2 regions of the Micrococcus sp. M4NT genome follow, and region 1 is predicted to be linked to the other one. Evidence: predicted binding sites of a transcription regulator. Region 1 holds the regulator's gene; the other holds the start of a gene.
The links. Region 1 encodes LexA, which represses DNA repair genes until DNA is damaged. Its sites were predicted from a motif close to TCGAACANNTGTTCGA; they were not measured.
Positions count from the first base shown of each region.

Region 2: a site for LexA is predicted at 2,318-2,333, ahead of NJC10_RS04570 (DNA polymerase III subunit alpha). Genes of this name have one in related genera too.

Region 1 is NZ_JAMYEH010000004.1:143,235-154,272, reverse strand. Features, by position in the region: gene NJC10_RS04085 (CE1759 family FMN reductase) at 1-114, shown strand, start outside; gene NJC10_RS04080 (MarR family winged helix-turn-helix transcriptional regulator) at 86-619, shown strand; gene NJC10_RS04075 (trypsin-like serine protease) at 691-2,001, opposite strand; gene NJC10_RS04070 (SseB family protein) at 2,136-3,101, opposite strand; gene priA (bifunctional 1-(5-phosphoribosyl)-5-((5-phosphoribosylamino)methylideneamino)imidazole-4-carboxamide isomerase/phosphoribosylanthranilate isomerase PriA) at 3,098-3,883, opposite strand; gene NJC10_RS04060 (hypothetical protein) at 3,894-4,052, opposite strand; gene hisH (imidazole glycerol phosphate synthase subunit HisH) at 4,052-4,711, opposite strand; gene hisB (imidazoleglycerol-phosphate dehydratase HisB) at 4,711-5,367, opposite strand; gene NJC10_RS04045 (histidinol-phosphate transaminase) at 5,434-6,549, opposite strand; gene NJC10_RS04040 (LysM peptidoglycan-binding domain-containing protein) at 6,607-6,978, opposite strand; gene lexA (transcriptional repressor LexA) at 7,226-7,948, shown strand; gene NJC10_RS04030 (DASS family sodium-coupled anion symporter) at 7,971-9,488, opposite strand; gene NJC10_RS04025 (ATP-dependent DNA helicase) at 9,711-11,038, opposite strand, start outside.
Region 2 is NZ_JAMYEH010000005.1:50,895-61,932, reverse strand. Features, by position in the region: gene NJC10_RS04585 (DUF6318 family protein) at 1-120, opposite strand, end outside; gene NJC10_RS04580 (metallophosphoesterase family protein) at 408-1,649, shown strand; gene NJC10_RS04575 (DUF6504 family protein) at 1,948-2,274, shown strand; gene NJC10_RS04570 (DNA polymerase III subunit alpha) at 2,498-6,415, shown strand; gene NJC10_RS04565 (HNH endonuclease signature motif containing protein) at 6,494-8,263, shown strand; gene thrS (threonine--tRNA ligase) at 8,331-10,349, shown strand; gene NJC10_RS04555 (HIT domain-containing protein) at 10,346-11,023, shown strand; gene pgsA (phosphatidylinositol phosphate synthase) at 11,023-11,038, shown strand, end outside.

The DNA.
Region 1 (11,038 bases):
GGGAGGGACCTCGCCGAGGTCATGCTCCTGCGCCCCGTGCGGCCGCGCCGCGCGAACGGCGAGGCAGAGCTGGAGGTGACTCCGTTTGACCAGCTCCTCAACCCCGGCGCCTGAGCCGGTTCCCGGCGCCGCCGACGCCGCGACGTGGTACGGCTCCGCCCCCGAGGACCGCAGGCCTGAGGGTGCGGCCCAGCAGGCGTGGCGCGCGTACTTCGAGTCCACCCAGATGCTCTCCGAGCTGCTCGAGCGCGGACTGAAGCGGGACGCCGGGCTCTCGCTGGCCGACTACAACCTGCTGCTGCTCCTCTACGAGTCCCCCGATGGCCGCCTGCGCCTCGGAGAGCTCGCCGGGCGCATGGTCTTCTCCCCCTCGCGCATGACGTACCAGGTCAAGAGCCTCGTGGCCCGCGGCCTGATCGAGCGCCACCCCGCGGAACGGGACCGGCGCGGATTCGAGGCTGTGATCACGGACGAGGGCCGCCGCGCCTTCCGCCGCGCAGCCGTCCATCACGCGCGCGAGATCGACGACCTCTTCCTCAGCTCCCTGGAGCCCGGGGAGGCGGAGACCCTCGGCCGGGTGTTCTCCCGGCTCGGCCACCGCCTCGAGGGGCGGTGCTGACGCACCAGGCCCGGTGATCCTCGCGGAATCACCGGGCCCGGTGTGCTGCTGTGGCCGTGAGGCCGGACGGATCAGCCGATGCGCTGGCCGCCCAGGGTCACCACCGTGTCCGCGGGGGCGTCGGCGGAGCTGACCGCGATCACCTTCACGGAGCCGCCGGCGGGGACGTCCGCCGGGACGTTGATCCAGGCCATCGGCTGCACGGTGTGCAGGTGCATCTCGCCCAGCACGGCGCCGTCCGCGTCCAGGGCGTAGACCTTCATGTACTCGAACCGGCCCTCGTCCGTGGTGATCTGGGTGCGGGTGCCGCGGGCCACGCCCTCGGCGGCGGTGTAGGTCACCTCGGTGGTGAGGTCCGGGGCCGGCGTGGCCCTGGCGGGAGCGGAGGCCTTGGCCTTGGCCTTGGCGGGAGCGGAGGCCTTGGCCTTTTCGGAAGCGGCGGCCTTGGCCGGAGTCTCAGCCTTGGCCGCGGCGGGAGCCTTGGCGGCCTTCTTCTCCGCGGCAGCCTTCTTCTCGGCGGCCGCCTTCGCCTCCTGCTTCGCGATCAGCTCGTCGGCGATCTCCTTCTGCTCCTCCGCCGGGATCGTCGTGACCTCGGACTCGGCCACGGGGGCCGCTCCGGCGGTGGGCATGTCGGCGGCGTGCTTCGGGGCGGGGCGCGCGGCGTGCTTGGGGGCGGGGCGGGGGGTCTTGCCGGACGTCGCCGAGGAGGCCTTGGCGGCGTCGAGGGCACGGGTCGACTCGATCGGGACCATGATCGAGGACATGGCCTTCGCGTCGCAGCTGACCGCCTCGCCGTCCTCGTCGAAGGTCACCGGCGCGACGCCCGAGATGACGCCCACCACGCGCTGCTGCGCGTCGTAGACCGCTCCGCCCGAGTCGCCGGGGTGGGTGGTGGCGGCGTCGAGGGCGACCTGGTCGGCATAGCCGTCGGCGCACACGGCGTCGCTGTCGAACGCGTGGGCATGGCTCAGGGAGTTGGGGTGGCCCATCGGGACGGAGGAGCCGTGCGTGTACACGGTCTCGCCCGCCTCCACGGAGGCGGCGGGCCGGGTGGCCCAGTCGCCGACCACGCGGACGTCCTCGGCCAAGCCGATGCGCACCAGGTCCACGCCGGACTCGCCGGGCAGGGCGGTGACGGTGCCGATGCGCGCGCCCTCGGCGGAGCGCACCGGGGAGCCGACCTCCCACACGGCCCCGCCGCAGTGGGCCGCGGTGTAGGCGGTGGACTCGTCCACGATGGTCAGGCTGCACGCCCCGGCCGGCGCCGAGAGCGCCGATCCCTGGGTGAGCGGGGTGGACGCGAGGGCGGGGCCGGCGGCGGCGACCGCCACGGCGCCCAGCGCGGCGGTGGCCGCGCCGGTCAGGGTTCTGCTTCTCATGACATCTCCTCCAGATGGATGCCTAGGACCGGCCGGAAGTGCACGGTCGTCCAGGGCGGGGCGGCCGCAACGGCGGCGCCCCTCCCCCACCACGGTAGCCGATGGGGGTCGGCACGCCCATGGGAGCGCGGGGCTCAGGGCCGGCGGACGGTGATCTCCACGGAGTCGGCCCGCTCAGCCAGCAGGGGCAGGTCCGACAGCACCATGCGCAGCGTGGCGGCCATGAGCCGCACGTCGGCGTCGTCCGCGCCGCGGGTCGGCATGGCCACGACCCTGAGCTCCGGGCCCGAGCCGCCGCCGTTCATCACCGCGCCGGACGCCGTGCGCGTCGCGACGCCGGATCCCGGCGCGAGGCCGAGGTTCAGCAGGTGCGGCACGAGGTCCGCGACCTCCGCGATCTCATCGGCCACCTCCTGGTCCACGTACGACGGCGTCCACTCCTGCTGCTGTGCGAGCGCCCACACGGCGGGGCGGCGCACCACGTAGGTGTGCTCGGCGCCGGCGTCGACCACCACGAGCTCACATCCCTCGTCCACCGCCGAGAGGCACGCCCGCGGCATCCACACGGCCACCGGCCGCGCCTCGGGGTTCCACGCCGTGAGGGCGGGCACGTTCGTGAACACGGGCAGGGCGGTGCGGCCGTCGGCGGCGCGCAGGGTCACCAGGGCGACGTCGGCCGCCTTGTCCCCGTGCGCGCCGACCTCGTGCCCGTGGCCGGCGTGGTCCGCGTGGTCGTGCACGTCCGCCTCGTCGACCGCGAGCGTCGGGACCACGGCGGCGAAGACCCGGATGTGCCCGAGCACCGCGGAGACGTCCTGCTCGGTGGCCTCCGAGCGGGCGAGCCGCTCCATGACGTCGGTCCACCGGGCGTCGGCGGTGCCGTCGTCGGCGTCGAACGCGTGCAGCGGATTGGCGGAGCCGTCCACGCCGCCGCCGGCGAGGTCGCGGCCCTCCCACGGGACGCCGGCCGTGTCCGCGACGTTCTCCCCGGCCGTCTTCTCCCGCATCCGGTCCAGCGCGGCGCGGATGTGCCCCGGCAGCTCCCGCGATGCCGGCCGCTCGAGCGCGACGGTCTCCTCGTGCGCGGAGTCCGCGCTCATTCGGCCACCGCGAAGGGGTGCGCGGCCCGCGCCTCGTCCACCGTGGAGCCGCCGGCCACCGCGAGCGCCTGCTCGAGGCTGAACCGGCCCGCGTAGAGGGCCTTGCCCATGATGGCCCCCTCGACGCCGTCGCCCACCATCCCCGCGAGCGCGGCGACGTCCTCGAGCGAGGAGATGCCGCCGGAGGCGACCACGGGCTTGGCCGTCTTCGCGCACAGCTGCGCGAGGAGCTCGGTGTTCGGCCCCTTCAGGGTGCCGTCCTTCGTGACGTCGGTGACCACGTAGCGGGCGCAGCCGGCGTCCTCGAGGCGGGCCAAGACCTCCCAGAGGTCGCCGCCCTCCTTCGTCCAGCCGCGGGCCGCCAGGGTGGTGCCGCGCACGTCCAGGCCCACGGCCACCTGCTCGCCGTGGCGCTCGATCACGCGCGCCGTCCACGCCGGGTCCTCCAGGGCCGCGGTGCCGAGGTTCACGCGGGTCGCGCCCATCTCGAGGGCCCCCTCGAGGGACGCGTCGTCGCGGATGCCGCCGGAGAGCTCGATCTTCACGCCGAGCTCCTCCACCACGCGGCGCATGACGTCGCGGTTGTCCCCGCGGCCGAACGCGGCGTCGAGGTCCACGAGGTGGATCCACTCGGCGCCGGCGCGCTGCCAGTCGAGGGCCGCGGTGAGCGGGTCGCCGTAGGAGGTGGCGGAGCCGGCCTCCCCCTGGACGAGACGGACGGCACGGCCGTCCTGCACGTCCACGGCGGGCAGCAGCTCGAGGGCGGGGGTGTTCGGGGTCATGGGGTACCTCTCAGCGGGAGACGGTCAGGAAGGCGGCGGCGATCGCCATGGCGGCGAGCACGAGGGCGATGACGACGGCCCACCCGGGGGCCTTCTGCGTGCGCATCGACCAGGCGGCACCGAGCAGGATGCCGCCGAGGGCGAGGTAGAGGACGGACCAGTAGGGCATCAGAGGGTCTCCAGCCAGTTGCGGAGCAGCGCCTGCCCGGCCTCGCCGGACTTCTCGGGGTGGAACTGCGTGGCGGACAGCGGCCCGTTCTCCACGGCGGCGATGAAGTCCGCGCCGTGGTGCGCCCACGTCACCTGCGGGGGGCGCATGGTGGGGATGGTCTGGTCGAACTCCCAGCGCAGCACGCCGTAGGAGTGGACGAAGTAGAACCGCTCGTCCTCGATCCCCCGGAACAGCGCGGAGTCCTCCGGCGGTCGGACGGTGTTCCAGCCCATGTGGGGCAGGACCTCGGCCGGGAGCTCCTCGACCACGCCGGGCCATTCCCCCATGCCCTGGGTCCGCTCGCCGTGCTCCACACCGGCGTCGAAGAGGACCTGATGGCCCACGCAGATGCCCAGCACGGGGCGACCCCCGGCCACGCGGCGGCCGATCCAGCGGGTGCCGCCGACCTCGGTGAGGGCGCGCATCACCGAGGCGTAGGCGCCCACGCCGGGCACGAGCAGCCCGTCCGCGTCCAGCACGGCGTCCGGATCCCGGGTGAGCTCGACGACGGCCCCGGCGCGCTCGAGGGCGCGCACGGCCGAGTGCACGTTGCCGGAGCCGTAGTCCAGGACGGCGACGCGCGGGCGCACCCCGGGCACGGACGTGGGCGCCGCCATCAGAGCGCGCCCTTCGTGGAGGGCACGTCGTCCACGCGCGGATCGTCCTCGACGGCCGCGCGCAGGGCGCGGGCGAACGCCTTGAACTGGGCCTCCACGATGTGGTGGGGGTCGCGGCCGCGGACGACGTCCATGTGCAGGCAGATGGCCGCGTGCTGCGTGATCGCCTCGAAGACGTGCCGGGTCAGGGAGCCGGTGAAGTGGCCTCCGATGAGGTGGTACTGCTGCCCGTCCGGCTCGCCCTCGTGCACCAGGTACGGACGCCCGGAGACGTCCACGACGGCGCGCGCGAGCGCCTCGTCCAACGGCACGGAGGCCTCGCCGAAGCGGCGGATGCCCCGCTTGTCCCCGAGGGCGACGCGGAGCACCTCGCCGAGCGTGATCGCGACGTCCTCCACCGTGTGGTGCACGTCGATGTGGGTGTCCCCCGTGGCGCGGACCCTGAGGTCGATCCGCGAGTGGCGCGAGAGCGCCGTGAGCATGTGGTCGTAGAACGGGACACCCGTGGAGATGTCCGCGGCGCCGGAGCCGTCCAGGTCCATCTCCACGTGCACGTCCGACTCGCTCGTGGTGCGCTCCATGCGCGCCCGGCGTCCGGAGATCAGCTCGGCTGCCACGGGTCCTCCTGGGGATACGGGGGTGACGGTCGCATCCATCCTAGGTTCGGCGGCGCATGCCCGGCCGCGCGCGTCGTTGCGTCTCGCGCGGCGGCCGGCGCGGGGTCACCGTGCACCCGCGGCGAGGGCCTCCTCGAGGGCGGTGAGGAACGCGGTGGTCTCCTCCTCCGTGCCCGCGGTGACGCGCAGGTGGTGCGGGATGCCGACGTCGCGCACCAGCACCCCCCGCTCGAGGAGCGCCTCCCACACGGCGTGCGCGTCCTCCAGGTGGCCGAAGAAGACGAAGTTCGAGTCCGAGACGGCCGGGTCCAGGCCCAGCTCGCGCAGCCGGGCCACGATCCGGTCGCGCTGGGCCTTGATGTCCGCCACGGTCTCCAGGAGCGTCTCCACGTGCTCGAGGGCGGCGATCGCGGTGGCCTGCGTGACCGAGGAGAGGTGGTAGGGCAGGCGCACGAGGCGCAGGGCATCCGCCACGGCCGGGTCCGCGGCGAGGTAGCCGAGGCGGGCGCCGGCCAGGGCGAACGCCTTGGACATGGTGCGGGTGACGATGAGCCGCTCGCGCCCCTCCAGGAGGGTGAGGGCCGAGGGCGTGCCGTCGAGCGCGAACTCGGCGTAGGCCTCGTCCACGACCACCATGGCGCCCGGGCCGCCCTCGGCCTCGTTCCGGGCCTGGGCGGTGTAGACGGCCTCGATCACGTCCAGCCCGAGGGCGGTGCCCGTGGGGTTGTTGGGCGAGGCGAGGAAGACGAGGTTCGGACGGTGCTCGCGCACCATGGCCGCGGCATGCTCGGCCGAGAGGGTGTGGTCCGCGGCGCGACCGCCGTCGACGAATGCCGTGTCCGTGCCCGCGGCCAGCAGCGGATACATGGAGTAGGAGGGGAGGAAGCTGAGGACGCTGCGGCGCGGCCCGCCGAAAGCCTGGAGGATCTGCTGGAGCACCTCGTTGGAGCCGTTGGCCGCCCACACGTGTGCCGCGGTCAGCCCGTGGCCGAGGTACCCGGCCAGGCTCTCCCGCAGCCGGGTGAACTCGCGGTCCGGGTAGCGGTTCAGCCCCCCGGCGACCTGCGCCACCCGTGCCACGACGGCCTCCGCGACCTCCGGGGGGACGGGGTGCGTGTTCTCGTTCGTGTTGAGCATGAACGGCACGTCCAGCTGGGGGGCGCCGTAGGGGCTCTGCCCGCGCAGGCCCTCGCGCAGCGGGAGGGAGCTCAGATCGGTCATACGGGCCATTCTAGGAACGGGAGCACGCCGAGCGCGCCGTGAGTCGCCGGCCGGCCCTCAGTCCCCCGCGGGCACGAACAGGGACTCGCCCAGCTCGAGCTCCCGGCCCTCCAGGCTGTTCAGCTCGGCGATCCGCGTCATGGTGGTGAAGGGGTCCTCCTCCGGCGCAGCCTCGGCGGCGATGGACCACAGGCTGTCCCCCGGCATGACCGTGACGGTCTCCAGACGCGCGCCCGGGCCCTCGGAGGAGACCGCCGCAGGGGAGGTGAGGACGCCCGCGAGGAACGCCGCGACGACGGTGAGCACGGCCGCCGCCAGCATGAGCGGAAGCCCGCGGAGCACGAGACGGCCGCGCCTGTTGAGGCGGAACCCGCTCGGAGCGGGGCGAGCGGGGACGGGACGGGAGAGAGCTGCGGTCAGGGTGGTCATGGTGATGGTCGCCTTCCTCCCGCTGCGAGCGGGAATTCGAACGTGTGTTCGAACCTGTTCGAATCCATGTCTAGCACACACCTTCGAGACACGCCCAGCGTGGATCGAACATATCTTTGGATCCAGTGACGGACTCCACTAGGGTCGAGGGCACCGGACGTGCTCCGACCCGCGGTGGATCGCCTTCAGGGCAAGACCATCAGCAGGGGTGGACACGCTAAGCGACCTCGGGAGAACGGACCGCCGCATGGCCACCCCTGACCACCAGACCCCAGCCGGGTCCGCCCCCTCGCTCACGTCCCGCCAGCGGCGGATCGTGGAGACCATCCGCCACGCGATCGCTGAGTGCGGCTACCCGCCCTCCATGCGGGAGATCGGGGACGCGGCGGGCCTCGCCTCGCTCTCCTCCGTCACGCATCAGCTCGGCCAGCTCGAGCGCTTCGGCTACATCCGCCGCGATCCGGGCCGCCCCCGCGCGCTCGAGGTGCTGCTGGCCGAGGACGGGACGACGCTGACCCCCGAGACGGCCTCCCCCGTCGCCCCGGTCTCCGAGCTCCCCCAGATCCCCTCGTGGCACACGGACGCCGCCGAGGGCGACGCCGTCTCCATCCCGTGGGTGGGACGGATCGCGGCCGGCGGCCCCATCCTCGCCGAGCAGCAGGTGGAGGAGGTCATGACGATCCCGCGCCGCCTCACGGGTGAGGGCGAGCTGTTCATGCTCCGCGTCTCCGGCGACTCGATGGTGGACGCCGCCATCTGCGACGGCGACTGGGTGGTGGTGCGCCGGCAGGAGACCGCGGACAACGGGGACATCGTGGCCGCGCTGCTCGACGACGAGTCCACCGTGAAGACCTTCCGCCAGCGCGACGGCCACACGTGGCTGCTCCCCCAGAACACCGCCTACGAGCCCATCATGGGTGACCACGCGACCATCATGGGCCGCGTGGTCACCGTGCTGCGGGCGCTCTGAACGGCGCCCGCGGCGCGGACGGTCAGACCAGGCCGAGCCACCGCCAGTACGTGGCGGAGAAGAGCAGGACCATGAGGTAGCCGATCACCGTGATGGGCAGTCCCGCCTTGAGGAACTGCATCGGGGTGAACGCGCCCGTGCCGTACGCGAGCATGTTCTGCGGCGCGGAGACCGGCAGCAGGAAGCCGAAGCAGATCAGGAACTGCATGATCACGACGAACCCGAGGCCGCCCTCCGCGGCGTTCGGGATGGACGCGGCGAAGGCGATGAACACCGGGATCAGGGCGCTCGAGAGCGCGGTGGCCGAGGCGAAGCCCAGGTGGATGAGGATCGTGAAGGCGCCCATGACGGCGATCAGCGCGACGATCGGCAGCTCGGCGAGGCCGAGCGCGGTGAAGGTGCGCTCCGAGAGCCACGCGGCGGCGCCCGTCTTGAGCAGCAGCGAGCCGAGCGAGATGCCCACGGCGAACACCACGAGCGTGCCCCAGTTGACGAGCTTCTCCACGGTCTTCCACGAGAACACGCCGACGCGCGGGAGCAGGAGGAAGGCGACGGCGGCCAGGGTCACGGTGGTCGCATCGACGGGATGCAGGACGCCCTGGGTGGCCCACGCGGTCACCAGGAGGACGGCCACCACCGTCAGGCGCATCTCCTTGCCCGTCATCGGGCCGAGGGCGGCGAGGTCGCGCTGGACGACCTCGCGACCGCCGACCATGCGGTCGGTCTCCGGCTTGATGGCCCAGCGCATCACGAAGTAGAGCACCACGGACATGACGGCGGCCCACGGCGCGCCCCACACGAACCACTCGAGCCACGTGATCTGGCGGCCCATCTGGTCCTGGATGAAGCCGACAGCGACGAGGTTCTGGGCCGCGGAGGTCATGATGCCGATGTTCCAGATGGAGATGGCCTGCGCGGCGGTGATGACGAGCAGGGCGCTGAGCTTCGAGTCGGTGGGCATGCCGAAGGCCGCTACGAGGCCCATGAGGATCGGCACCACCGCGCCGGCGCGTGCCGTGGCCGACGGGACGAAGAAGGACAGGATGATCGTGATGACGATCGTGCCGATGAGGATGTTGCTCGTCTTCTCGCCGGCGAACTTCAGCACGAGCAGCGCCACGCGCTTGTGCAGCCCCGTGGCCTGCATGGCGGCGGCGAGCACGAGGGCGCCGGCCACGAGGGCCACCGCGGAGTTGGAGAAGCCGCCCAGCGCGAGCCCCAGGGCGCCTGACGTGCCGAGGGCGGTCTCCGGGTCCGCCATGTCCGGGGCGAATCCGACGAGGAACGCGATCAGCCCGATGATGAGCACGGCGCTGACCGGGTAGGTGACGGCCTCGCTCACCCACACGATGACGGCGAACGCGAGGACCGCGAGCGCCCGCTGTCCGGCGACGGAGAGTCCGAGCTCCTGCAGGCCGGGCATCAGGGCCACCGCGGCCATCGCGAGGACGGCCAAGGCCAGCCACACCGGCTTGAGGTTCAGGTGCGCCAGGAAGGAGTCGTGGTGGCGATTCGCCGCGCGCTCGTGCGCCCGGACCACCTCCCGCTCCTCGCGGGCCTGGCCGCCCAGGGAGGCGCGGCGTTCGGCCGTCCTCCGCAGTCGATGGGATCTTGAGGTCCTGCCGGTGGCCAGGGCCGCCCGCCTTCCCGCCGCGCGCGGCGGCGTGCTCGCTCCGGAGGGCCACGGGGCCGGGGCCCTCCCCACGACTCTAGGCCTGACGTGGGCTCCTGACGGCCGCCGGCCGGGTGTCGTCGGACGCCCTCAGTCCTCCTCGGCGAGGCGCGCCAGCACGCCCCGCACCACCTGCCGGTCCGTGGTCCGCCAGAAGTCCGGCAGAGCGCTCGTGATGTAGCCGCCGTAGCGCTCGGTGGCCAGACGTGAGTCCAGCACGGCGACGACGCCGCGGTCCCCGACGGCGCGCACGAGGCGGCCGGCGCCCTGGGCCATGCGGACGGCGGCGTGCGTGGCCGACACCTTCATGAACCCGTTGCCGCCGTGCCGGGCGATGTCCCGCGTGCGCGCCTGGGAGAGCGGGTCGTCCGGGCGCGGGAACGGGATCCGGTCGATCACCACGAGGCGCAGCGAGGAGCCCGGCACGTCCACGCCCTGCCACAGGCTCATGGTCCCGAAGAGGGAGGCGTCCCGCTCCTCGGCGAACTGCCGGACGAGTGCGGAGAGGGTGGCATCGCCCTGGCACAGGATCGTCTGCGTCGGGCCCAGCCGGCGGCGCATCTCCGCCGCGGCGTCCTCGGCGGCCCGCCGGGAGGAGAACAGGCCGAGCGTGCCGCCGTTCGAGGCCTTCATGAGCTCCCCGAGCTCGTCGAGGGACTCGGGGGAGGCCGTCCTCCCGGGACGCGGCAGGTGCCGGGCCACGTACAGCACGCCCTGGCGGGGATAGTCGAAGGGGCTGCCGACGTCGAGGGCGGTGTACGCGGGGGCGTCAGGCCCGGCGAGGCCGACGTCACCGGCCACCGAGTCGAACCGCCGCTCCCCCGTGCCCACGGTCAGCGTGGCGGAGGTGAGCACCGTGGTGGCCTTACCGAAGAGCCCCTCACGCAGCTTGCCTGCCACCGAGATGGGGGCCACGTAGAGCTGCGGCGGGTCCTCCTCGTTGCCGGGCTGCCAGCCGACGCCGGGCTCGAAGTGCCCGGGCCGCGTGGCCCACAGGACCTCCGGGAAGTCGGCCTCGGGGCGCGCGGCGAGCATGCGCTCGGTGACCTCGAGGACCTCGACGAGGCGGGAGCGGGCCATCTGGTGGCCGCCGTCGCCGTCGGCCTCCTTGTCCTTGCTCTGGCCGAGGTCTGAGAAGCACTGCCGGGCGGCAGCGAGGACGGCGGTCAGCGCCTGCTCCTGCACCTCGTCCGGGCCGGTGGCGAGCAGCCCCGAGGGGGTGCCCGCGAAGGCGCGGTCCAGGGCAGCGCCGGCCTGCACGAGGTCCTCGACCGCCACCGAGGTGTGGCGCCGGACCGAGGTGGCGGCGCCGTGCACGATCGAGCCGGAGAGCTGGCCCGTCACCGCGCCGGTGACGCGGTCCTGCAGCTCGTGCGCCTCGTCCACCACCACGGCGGAGTAGGCGGGGAGCACGGCGA
Region 2 (11,038 bases), on a different contig from region 1:
GCCGCAGGCCGTGAGGGCCAGTGCGAGGGCGGCTGCCAGCGATGCGGCCTGGGCGGGGCGTCGGCGGGGCAGGGCGCGTGGGGGTGCGGTGATGGACAAGGTCCCCTCCTCAGAAGACATCCGTTCCGTCCGCCGCCACGGCTCTGATCCCGTGAAGACCACCGCGTGAGCGGCGTGTGAGTGGCGACACTGGCGAGTGTACGCATGCCCTCGCGACACGCGAGGGGTTCTCCACAGAGCGGACCGTGAACATCGTCAGACGCGCAGGTGTCGTGTTCGCGACCGTTCATCTGCTCGTTCCGTGGGCGTTCCGCGCCGGGCATCCCCGGGGTCATCTCAGTCTCCTAACGTCCAGGTCAGCGCCGCTTCCGCGACGTCATCGACCGCCGCATCAGCAGGAGAGAGCCATGACCGATCGCATCCCCGAGTCCCCGTCCGTCGACCGCCGCGGCATCCTCGCCGGAGGCGGAGCCTTCGCCGCGGCCGGCGTGCTGGCCGCAGCCCCCGCCGCCCAGGCCGCGCCTCCGGCCCACGCCCCTGCCCATGGACGTCGCCGTGACGCCGGCGCCCAGTCCATGCCGCTGGCGTTCGGCAAGAGCCGCCGCTTCAAGATCGTGCAGTTCAACGACACCCAGGGCGGCCACGCCGCGGACCGTCGCACCCTCGAGTTCATGGGCAAGGTCCTGGACCGGGAGAAGCCGGACTTCGCGCTCATCAACGGCGACGTCATCGACGGCTCGCCCACCACGGACCTGCAGGTGATGCAGGGGATCAACAACTTCGTCATGCCGATGGAGTCCCGCGGCGTGAAGTGGGCCATCACCTTCGGCAACCATGACGAGGACTCGGTCACGGAGCACGGCACCTCGATGACGGAATCCCGGATCGTGGACTTCGTGCGCCAGTACAAGCACAACCTCAACCCGGCCGTGGACCCGTCCAAGCCGGGCCACTCCGACGCCCAGCTGCTCGTGCGGGGGTCCCGCGGCGCCGCCCCCTCCTTCGCCATCTGGCTGCTCGACTCGGGCCGCTACGCCACCGCCCAGGACGCCGCCGGGCAGTCCACCGAGGGCGTCATGGACTACGACTGGATCCGTCCGCAGCAGATCCGCTGGTACGAGGAGGCCTCGGAGGCCACCGCGGAGCGCTTCGGCAAGGGCGTCCCCGGCCTCATGTTCTTCCACATCCCCACGTTCGAGCACTCCTACATGTGGTACGCCTCCCAGGGCGAGAAGGACGAGGCCCGCCACGCGGAGGCCGTGCGCCGTCACGCCATCGAGGGTGTGAAGCACGAGGACGTCTACCACGGTCTGATCAACTCGGGCATCTACGCCTCCGTGAAGGAGCGCGGCGAGGTCAAGGGCATCTACTGCGGCCACGACCACATCAACACCTACAAGGGGAACTACTACGGCGTCGAGCTCGGCTACGCGCCCGGCACCGGCTTCGACACCTACGGCCTCAACGACGGCACGTGGGATCAGCACACCCTCCGCGGCGCCCGCGTGTTCGAGCTCGACGAGCGCACCGAGGCCGTCTACACCGGCGACACCCGCATCGTCTGGGCCCGTGACCTCGGGATCGACATGAACCCGGAGGGCAAGCCGGTGGCCGCGCCTGCCGCCTTCCCGCGGTACGTGAAGGCCTGAGCGCGGCCCCGCCCCGCCCGGGGGCGTGAGCACGGCGACGTCGGCACCCGCGCGGGTGCCGACGTCGCCTTTTCCCCGGGCCCCCTTAACGTGTCCGCTGCCACCCGTAGTGTCCCTCCCATCGGGTTCGAACACATGTTCGGGTACGATCGAGAGTGCGACCTCCGGTCCTCGGTCCCATCGCGGGCCGCGGCTTCCCGACTCTTCCCCTGCCTGCCGTCGCGGGTGGGTCGCGCTCCCGCCGTCCGTCGGCGCCCGCCGGCGGATCCGTCCGCAGCGCACACAGGGAGAGAGCAGCATGGGAGTCTTCACGCAGTCCGTGGCGGTGGAGCGCGCCCCGGATGGCGCGCCGCAGGGCCTGCATTGGAACGGGCGGGACTACGTCATCGCCGAGCGGCCGATGCGCTGGTTCGAGCGTCGCCGCTGGTGGGCCGAGGAGGTGCGGGCCGAGAAGGGCCGCGGGCCGGGCCTGGTGGACCATGAGATCTGGCGCCTGCAGGTGCGCCTCGCCCGGGCCGGCTCCGCCCCCGTGCAGACCCTGGACGTCGCCCACCACCTCGACTCCGGGCGTTGGCGCCTCATTCGCGTCCACGAGGTCGCTCATGACCTGCGGAGGACGGCGTGAGGTCCCGTCCGCCCCTCCGGGGCCTGCCCCCCGCTTCCGTCATTCGAACATGTGTTCTATTGTGGGTGAGTGGCCGCCTCGGCGGCCACAGGCCGCCCCGACCGCCTCCTTCCCCTGGCTCGGACCCCCGCACGCTTCCCGGCTCGTGCACCCGCCGCGCTTCCCGCGCCGCCCCCGTCGGAGACCCCGGCGGGGTGGTCCAGCACGTCCAGGAGAGCTCCCCATGGGTGACCGCACGCCCCCGCCCGTCCCGTTCCCCCATCTGCACGTGGCCTCGGCCTTCAGCGCCCACTACGGGGTGAGCTGGCCCGAGGACCTCGCCGCGGCCGCCGCCGCGGCGGGCATGGACCTGCTCGCGTGCACCGATCGCGACGGCCTCTACGGCATGGCCAAGCACGTGGGCGCGTGCCTGCAGCACGGCATCGCGCCCGTGGTCGGGGTGGACCTCGCCCTGCGCTGGTCGGAGGAGGACGGCGACGCCGGCCGGGCCGTCATCCTCGCCCGGGGCGGCTCCCACGGGTCCGGCTACCGCGCCCTGTGCCAGGTGATCTCCGCGGCCCATGCCCGTACCACCGGGGGAGCGGGCGGAGGCAGCCCCTGGGCCGCCGTCGCCGAGCTGGCGGAGGCCGCCGGGGGGCGCGTGCCCACCGCCGCCAACCCCGCGAACCCGCCGAGCCCGGAACTGTTCGTGCTCCTCGGGCCGGACTCGGACCTCGGACGCCACCTCGCCCGCCGCCGCTACGCCGCGGGAGTGGGCGCCCTGCGCCGGTGGCGCTCGGCCCTGCCCGCCGGATCTGTGCACGTCGACGTCGTCACGCACCTCTCCGCGCCCGGCCGACGGCTGGACACGGGCCACGCCGTGAAGATGCTGCGCGCCGCCCGGGACACCCGCACGCCCGCCGTGCTGACCAACGCCGTGCGGTACGCCGCCCCGGACGGCGCGGCCACCGCGGACGTCCTCGACGCCGCCCGGGCGCTGAGCTCCCTCGACGCCCTGCACGACCTGCAGCCCAACGGACAGGGCTGGCTCAAGCCCACCGAGCACATGCACCGGATCGCCCGTGAGGTGTGCGAGGCCGCGGACGAGCCTGCCGCGCCCCTCCTGGAGTCCACCCGCCGCCTGGCCGAGGCCTGCGCCCTCGACCCCGAGAGCGATCTCGGCTGGGGCCGGCCCCGGGTGCCCGAGGCCTCCGTCATCGGGGTGGACGGGCCGCCCGACCGCGTGCTGCACGAGCGGACCCTCGCCGGCCTGGCCGCCCGCTACCCGCGTCTGCACACCGGCTCCGGGTTCGGCACCAGTCAGGAGGCCCGCGACCTGCAGGACCGGGTCGAGCACGAGCTCGGGATCATCTCGCGCCTCGGGTTCGCGAGCTACTTCCTCACGGTGTCCTCCGTGGTTGACCTGATCGAGGGGATGGGCGTGCGGGTCTCCGCGCGCGGCTCCGGGGCGTCGTCGCTGGTGAACCACGCGCTGCGGATCTCCAACGTGGACCCCATGGCCAACGGCCTGATCATGGAGCGCTTCCTCTCGGACGCGCGCTCCACCCTGCCGGACATCGACATCGACGTGGAGTCCGCGCGCCGCCACGAGATCTACCGTGCCGTGTTCGAGCGCTTCGGGGCCGAGCGGACCACGCTCATGAGCATGCAGAACGCCTACCGGGCCCGCGGCGCCGTCCGGGACGCGGGGATGGCCCTGGGCCTGCCGGACGAGGACGTGGACGTCATCGCCAAGCAGCTGTGGCGCTTCTCCGCCTCCAGCTTCCGCGAGGCGCTGCAGCGCATGCCCGAGTTGGGGGAGCTCTCCCGCCGCGTGGAGTCCGGCCGCCGGGCGGGGCGGCATCAGCTGGACCTGCTGGTGGACATCACGGAGCGTCTCGATCGCCTGCCCCGGCACATCTCTATGCACCCGTGCGGCGTCATCCTCGGCGACGCCACCCTCCTGCACCGCACGCCCGTGCAGCCCTCGGGCATGGGCCTGCCGATGAGCCAGTTCGACAAGCACGACATGGACCCCATGGGCTTCCTCAAGCTGGACATCCTCGGCGTGCGCATGCAGTCGGCGATCGCCTACACGCTGGCGGAGGTGGAGCGCATCACGGGGGAGAGGCCGGACCTCGAGCGGGTCCCCCTCGACGACGAGGCGACCTTCGAGATGATCCGCACCACCCACACTCTCGGCTGCTTCCAGATCGAGTCGCCGGGCCAGCGGGAGCTGATCGGCAAGCTCGCCCCCCGCGAGTTCAACGACCTCACGGTGGACATCTCCCTCTTCCGTCCCGGCCCCATGCAGTCGGACATGGTACGGCCCTTCCTGGAGCAGCGGCACGGCTGGGCGGCGGCCCGCTGCCCGCACCCGCACCTCGAGCCCGTGCTCGCCGAGACGCACGGCGTCACCGTGTTCCACGAGCAGGTGCTGCGCACCATGGACGTCATGACCGGCTGTGGCCTGGCCCGCGCGGACGAGTTCCGCCGGCTCCTCGGCGGGCCCGCCGAGCGCACGGTGGAGGAGTACTTCCGCTCCCACGCGCTGGAGAAGGGGTACGACCTCGACGTGATCGACGAGGTCTGGGGCACCCTCCACGCCTTCGGCTCGTTCGGCTTCTGCAAGGCCCACGGCGCCGCGTTCGCCGTGCCCACCTACCAGTCCGCCTGGCTCAAGACGCACCACCCCGAGGCCTTCATGGCCGCCATCCTCGAGCATGACCCCGGCATGTACCCGGCCCGCCTCATGGTGGCCGAGGCCCGCCGCATGGGCATCCCCGTGCTCCCGGTGGACGTCAACGCCTCCACTCGGCACGTGCGCGTCGAGTGGGTGCCCTCGCACCCGGAGGTGGACGGCCACGGCCTCCACGGGGAGGGCGCCCACGACGACGGCGCGCGTCACCCCGCGGACGGCGGATGCGTGGACGACGACGGCGCGCCCGGTCCTTCCAGGCCCAGCACACCCGGCCCTTCGACGCCCGGCCCACCCGCACCCGGCCCACCCGCACCCGGCAGCTCCGCGACCGCCAGCTCCGCGACCGGTCCCGACGGCCGCGCTCGCGGTCGCTGGGGGATCCGCCTGCCCTTGACGAGCCTGTCCGGGTTGAGCGAGGCGGAGGTCGAGCGCCTCGACGCGGGCCGCCCCTACCACTCCCTCGCCGACGTCCGGGACCGTGCCCGGCCCACCAGCCGCAACCTGGAGCGGCTCGCCCAGCTCGGCGCCCTCGACTGCCTGCTGCCGCCCGGCGGGGCGTCTCGCACCGACCTCGTGCACCACCTCGAGCTGCAGCACTCCAGTACGCGGGGCACCGGTCCGGGCCGCGGGGCCACCCGTTCGCGGCCCCCGCGGACCCGCCAGGTGGACGGTCAGCTGGCCCTGGACCTGCCGGACACCGAGCTCAGCGCCCTCACCCCGATGTTCCCGTCCCCGCCCACGGCCGCGCAGGTGCGCACCGAGCTGGACCTCACCGCTCTGGACGTGACCGCCCATCTCATGGACTCCCACGCGCCGTACCTCGACGCCCTCGGGATCACCCGCGCGAAGGACCTGCTGCGACTGCGCTCGCAGTCGCGCGTGCTCGTGGCGGGGGTGCGCGTGGCCACGCAGACCCCGCCCATGCGCAGCGGCAAGCGGGTGGTGTTCCTCTCCGTGGACGACGGGACGGGCTGCGTCGACGCGTCCTTCTTCACCGAGGCCCAGCACGCCTCGGGGGAGATGCTCTTCTCGGCGCGCCTCCTGCTGATCGAGGGGACCACGCGACGCACCGGCCCGCAGGCCGTCTCGGTGCAGGCCGTCCGCGCATGGGACCTGCACCGCTCCGAGACCCTGCCCGACCCCGACTACCTCGACGCCACCCGGGAGCAGTGGCGGCGCTGGCTGGCCGCCGACCGGAAGGCGGCCGCGGTCCGGCGTCGCGGCGGCACGCCGGGCGGGCCCGGCGGCGGGGCGTCCCTGCCGGACATCCCGCACCACGGCACCGGCGGCTGGCCGGTCAAGGTGCGCCCCGAGGCGCTCGTCGCCCAGGACGCCGAGCGCGTGGAGGCCGGGGCGAGCGCCGGGACGCCGCAGGCCACGGCCGAGGCCCCGGGGTGCAGCACGCCCATCCCGGTGCCCCACCCGGACACGTGGGAGCTGCTGCCCACGCCGGAGCGGTGAGCCGTCCGGCACGGATGAGGGGCTGCTTAACGTGTCCGGGCCCCGTGATGGACTGCATGAGGAAAGGGGGGAAGAGACATGGACGTGATCGGTGAGACCAGGCGCGTGATGAACCCGTCTGCGCGCCTCGGCAACGCCGCTGACGGCGCCGGCAGCGGCAGTGCAGACCGGAGTTCCGGCGAAGGCCTCGGCGAGGGTCCACGATCGCCTCTCGGCGCGCCGGTCGCGGACCTGCTCGGGGCCGCGCAGTCGGAGGTCCTGGCTCTGCTCGAACGGCTCGGGGACCCGGAGTGGCCCCCGGAGGTCGAGGACCTGCGGCTCCCGGCCCTGCTCCAGGAGGTGGAGCGGCTCGCGCGCACCGTCGCCGCGGTGCAGACCTCCCTCGCCGGGCACCTCGCCCAGGTCTACGGGCACGAGGCGGATCGTCATGAGCTCCTGGGCATCCCGCCGGGCAAGAGCCCCCACCGGGACGAGGCCGACTGCCTGCGCTCCCTCCTCCACATCGACCGCCGGGACGCCCAGCGCCGACTCCGCCGAGCCGAGGCCACCCGACCCCAGCGCGCCTTCGCCACGGCGCCGGTCGCGGAGCCGCAGCTGCCCGCCATCGCCCGTGTGGTGGCGGCCGGGGCCGCCGAGCCGGGGGCCTGCGACGTCGTGATCGAGACGCTGACGCGTGCACGCACCGACGCCCTGATCGCCGGCGTGCCTCGGGACGAGGTCGAGCACCTGGTCGACGCGGGAGAGGCCATCCTGGCGGACCAGCTCCAGCGGATCGAGCCGGACGGCATCCGTCGGCTCTGCGCCCGGTGGCGTCAGAACCTCGACGCCCTCGTCATGCCGGACACCGCCGCGCCCACGGAAGCGGAGCTGAACGCCGCCCAGGGACTGTTCCACCGGGGCCAGCGCCGTGGGCTGCACCGGTGGGACCTCCACCTCACCGACGCCCAGCATGAGGTCCTGCAGACCGTGGCATCCGCCGCGACGAACCCCCGCGCCGTTGCCGGCGTGCAGGACGCCGGCTCGGCCCCGGATCCCCGGACGCGCGGGCAGCGGCAGGCGGACACGCTGGTGAGCGCCCTCCAGGCGGCCCTCGCGCATGCCGGTGCGGAGGCATTGCCCTCCACCGGCGGGAACCGTCCGCAGGTGCTCGTCACGATCGACCATCGGACGCTCCTCGGGGAGCTGCGCGCCGCCGCCGACGGACGCATGGGGTCCGCCGTGTCCACGGCCGACCTCACTGGACCGATCGACCCCCGCGAGATCCGGCGCATCGCCTGCGACGCGGACATCATCCCCGCCGTCCTGGGCGGCGAGGGGGAGATCCTCGACCTCGGCCGGGCGCGTCGTCTCTTCACCCGTGCCCAGCGGCGGGCCGTGACGGCGCGGGACGGCGGATGCGCCGCACCCGGCTGCGCGCTGCCCGCCAGCTGGTGCGAGGTCCATCACATCGGCCACTGGGAGCACGGCGGGCCCACGGACGTGGCCAACGGCGTGCTGCTCTGCTCGCACCATCACCAGGCCGTGCACGCCGGGTGGTGGGAGGTGTCGGTCATCGAGGGCGTCCCGTGGTTCGTCCCGGCCCGCCACCTCGACCCGGACCGCACGCCGCGCCGGAACCAGCATCACCGGACACGCCCGGGCCCACCCGGGGCGGCTCCTGCTCCGGCGAGGCGGGAACCACTCCCTCCGCCGGAGCGACCAGCCCTCCCCGAGCCCTGGACCCGGCTTCAACCGCCCCTGCGGATCGGTCGCGCCCAACGGAGCCCCGGCGGGTGGGAGGAGTCCGCCGCGTCGACGCGGGTCGGCGCCCTCCTGCGTCGTCGCCGCCCTGTTCCCGCCCGCCCCTAGAATGGGGGCGGCTGGCGGTGGCCTCCGTATGCCACACGCCCAGAAGCCTGACCCGAGAAGGAGCACCGTGTCCGAGCCGAAGAACATCCTGCTGACCGTGGACGGCCAGATGCGGGAGGTGACGCACGGCATCACCGGCCTGGAGCTCTTCCGGGAGCAGCCCACCACGGTGGTCATGCGCGTGGACGGCCACCTGTGGGACCTCGCCCGCGCAATCCCGGCCGGCGCCAGCGTCGAGGCCGTGGACATCACCGAGCCCGAGGGCCTGAACGTGCTGCGCCACTCGACCGCCCACGTGATGGCCCAGGCGGTGCAGCAGCTGCGCCCCGACGCCAAGCTCGGCATCGGCCCGTACATCACGGACGGCTTCTACTTCGACTTCGACGTCGCCGAGCCCTTCACCCCGGAGGACCTCAAGCAGCTCGAGAAGATGATGCTGAAGATCGTCAACGCGAACCAGCAGTTCCGCCGCCGCGTGGTCACCGAGGACGAGGCCCGCGCCGAGATGGCGGAGGAGCCGTACAAGCTCGAGCTCCTGGGCAAGAAGAACGAGGCCGACACCGCGGGCGAGGGCGCCTCCGTGGAGGTCGGCGCCGGCGAGATCACGGTCTACGACAACGTGGACCGCAAGTCCGGCGACGCCGTGTGGTGCGACCTGTGCCGCGGCCCGCACCTGCCGAACACGAAGCTCATCTCCAACGCCTTCGCGCTGACCCGCTCCGCGGCCGCCTACTGGCTGGGCAACGAGAAGAACAAGCAGCTGCAGCGCATCTACGGCACCGCCTGGCCCACCAAGGCCGACCTGAAGGCCTATCAGGAGCGGCTTGCCGAGGCCGAGCGACGCGACCACCGCAAGCTGGGCGCGGAGATGGACCTCTTCTCCTTCCCGGACGAGCTCGGCTCGGGCCTGCCCGTGTTCCACCCGCGCGGCGGCATCATCCGCAAGACGATGGAGGACTACTCGCGCCGCCGCCATGAGGAGGCCGGCTACGAGTTCGTCTACACGCCGCACATCACGAAGCAGCACCTCTACGAGGTCTCCGGGCACCTGGACTGGTACGCGGACGGCATGTTCCCGCCCATGCAGATCGACGAGCAGCGCGACCCGGAGACCGGCGAGGTCACCCGGCAGGGGCAGAACTACTACCTCAAGCCGATGAACTGCCCCATGCACAACCTCGTGTTCCGCTCCCGCGGCCGCTCGTACCGCGAGCTGCCGCTGCGCCTCTTCGAGTTCGGCTCCGTGTACCGCTACGAGAAGTCCGGCGTGGTCCACGGCCTGACCCGCGTGCGCGGCATGACCCAGGACGACGCCCACATCTACTGCACGCGCGACCAGATGAAGGACGAGCTCACCACGACGCTCACCTTCGTCCTCGACCTGCTCAAGGACTACGGCCTGGACGACTTCTACCTCGAGCTGTCCACGCGTGACCCGGAGAAGTCGGTCGGCTCGGACGACATCTGGGAGGAGGCCACCCGCACCCTCGCCGAGGTCGCCGAGGGCTCCGGCCTCCAGCTCGTCCCGGATCCGGGCGGCGCCGCGTTCTACGGGCCGAAGATCTCCGTGCAGGCCAAGGACGCGATCGGCCGCACCTGGCAGATGTCCACCATCCAGCTGGACTTCAACCTGCCCGAGCGGTTCGACCTCGAGTACCAGGCCGCCGACGGCACGCGTCAGCGCCCCGTGATGATCCACCGCGCCCTCTTCGGCTCGATCGAGCGCTTCCTCGGCGTGCTCACCGAGCACTACGCGGGCGCCTTCCCGGCGTGGCTCGCCCCCGAGCAGGTCGTGGCCATCCCCGTGGCCGAGGCGTTCAACGACTACCTGGCCGACGTCGTCGCGAAGCTGCGCGCCGAGGGGATCCGGGCCCGCCTGGACGACTCCTCGGACCGCTTCCCGAAGAAGATCCGCACGGCCTCCAAGGAGAAGGTGCCGTTCGTGCTCATCGCGGGCGGCGAGGACGCCGAGGCCGGCGCGGTCAGCTTCCGCTTCCGCGACGGGTCGCAGGACAACGGCGTTCCCGTGGACGAGGCCATCGCCCGCATCGTGAAGGCGGTCCGGGAGCGCGAGGTCACGGCGTGAGCACCCCCGACGGCGACGCCGCGGCGACGGACGGCTTCGGGCTGCCCGGCGTCCCGGACGCCTTCGATCGGCTCTGGAACCCGCACCGCATGGCGTACATCAACGCCGGACCGGACCAGGTGAAGGACGAGCACACGTGCCCGTTCTGCGCGGCGCCGCATCGCACGGACGAGGAGTCGCTGATCGTGCACCGCGGGCGCACGGCCTTCGTGATCCTCAACCTGTTCCCGTACAACCCGGGGCACCTGCTGATCTGCCCGTACCGCCACGTGCCCATGTACACGGACATCACGGCGGAGGAGACGGCGGAGATGGCGGAGCTGGCCCAGACGGCCATGCTCGCCCTCGAGGGGGCCAGCCGCCCCAAGGGCTTCAACCTGGGCATGAACCAGGGCGTGGCCGGGGGAGCGGGCATCGCGGCACACCTGCACCAGCACGTGGTGCCGCGGTGGACCGGCGACGGCAACTTCCTGCCGATCATCGCGCACACCAAGAACATGTCCCAGACCCTGGGCCAGACCCGCGACCTCCTCGTGGCAGCCTGGCCCGCAGCGGCCGCCGAGCTCACCGCCCGCAGGAGGCGCGACGCCGGGGCAGAGCCCGACGCTCCCGGCGCTCCGGACGCTCCCGGCGACGCGACGCCCGCCGCGGCACCGCAGGGGGACGTGCGCTGATGCTGGACCGGCATG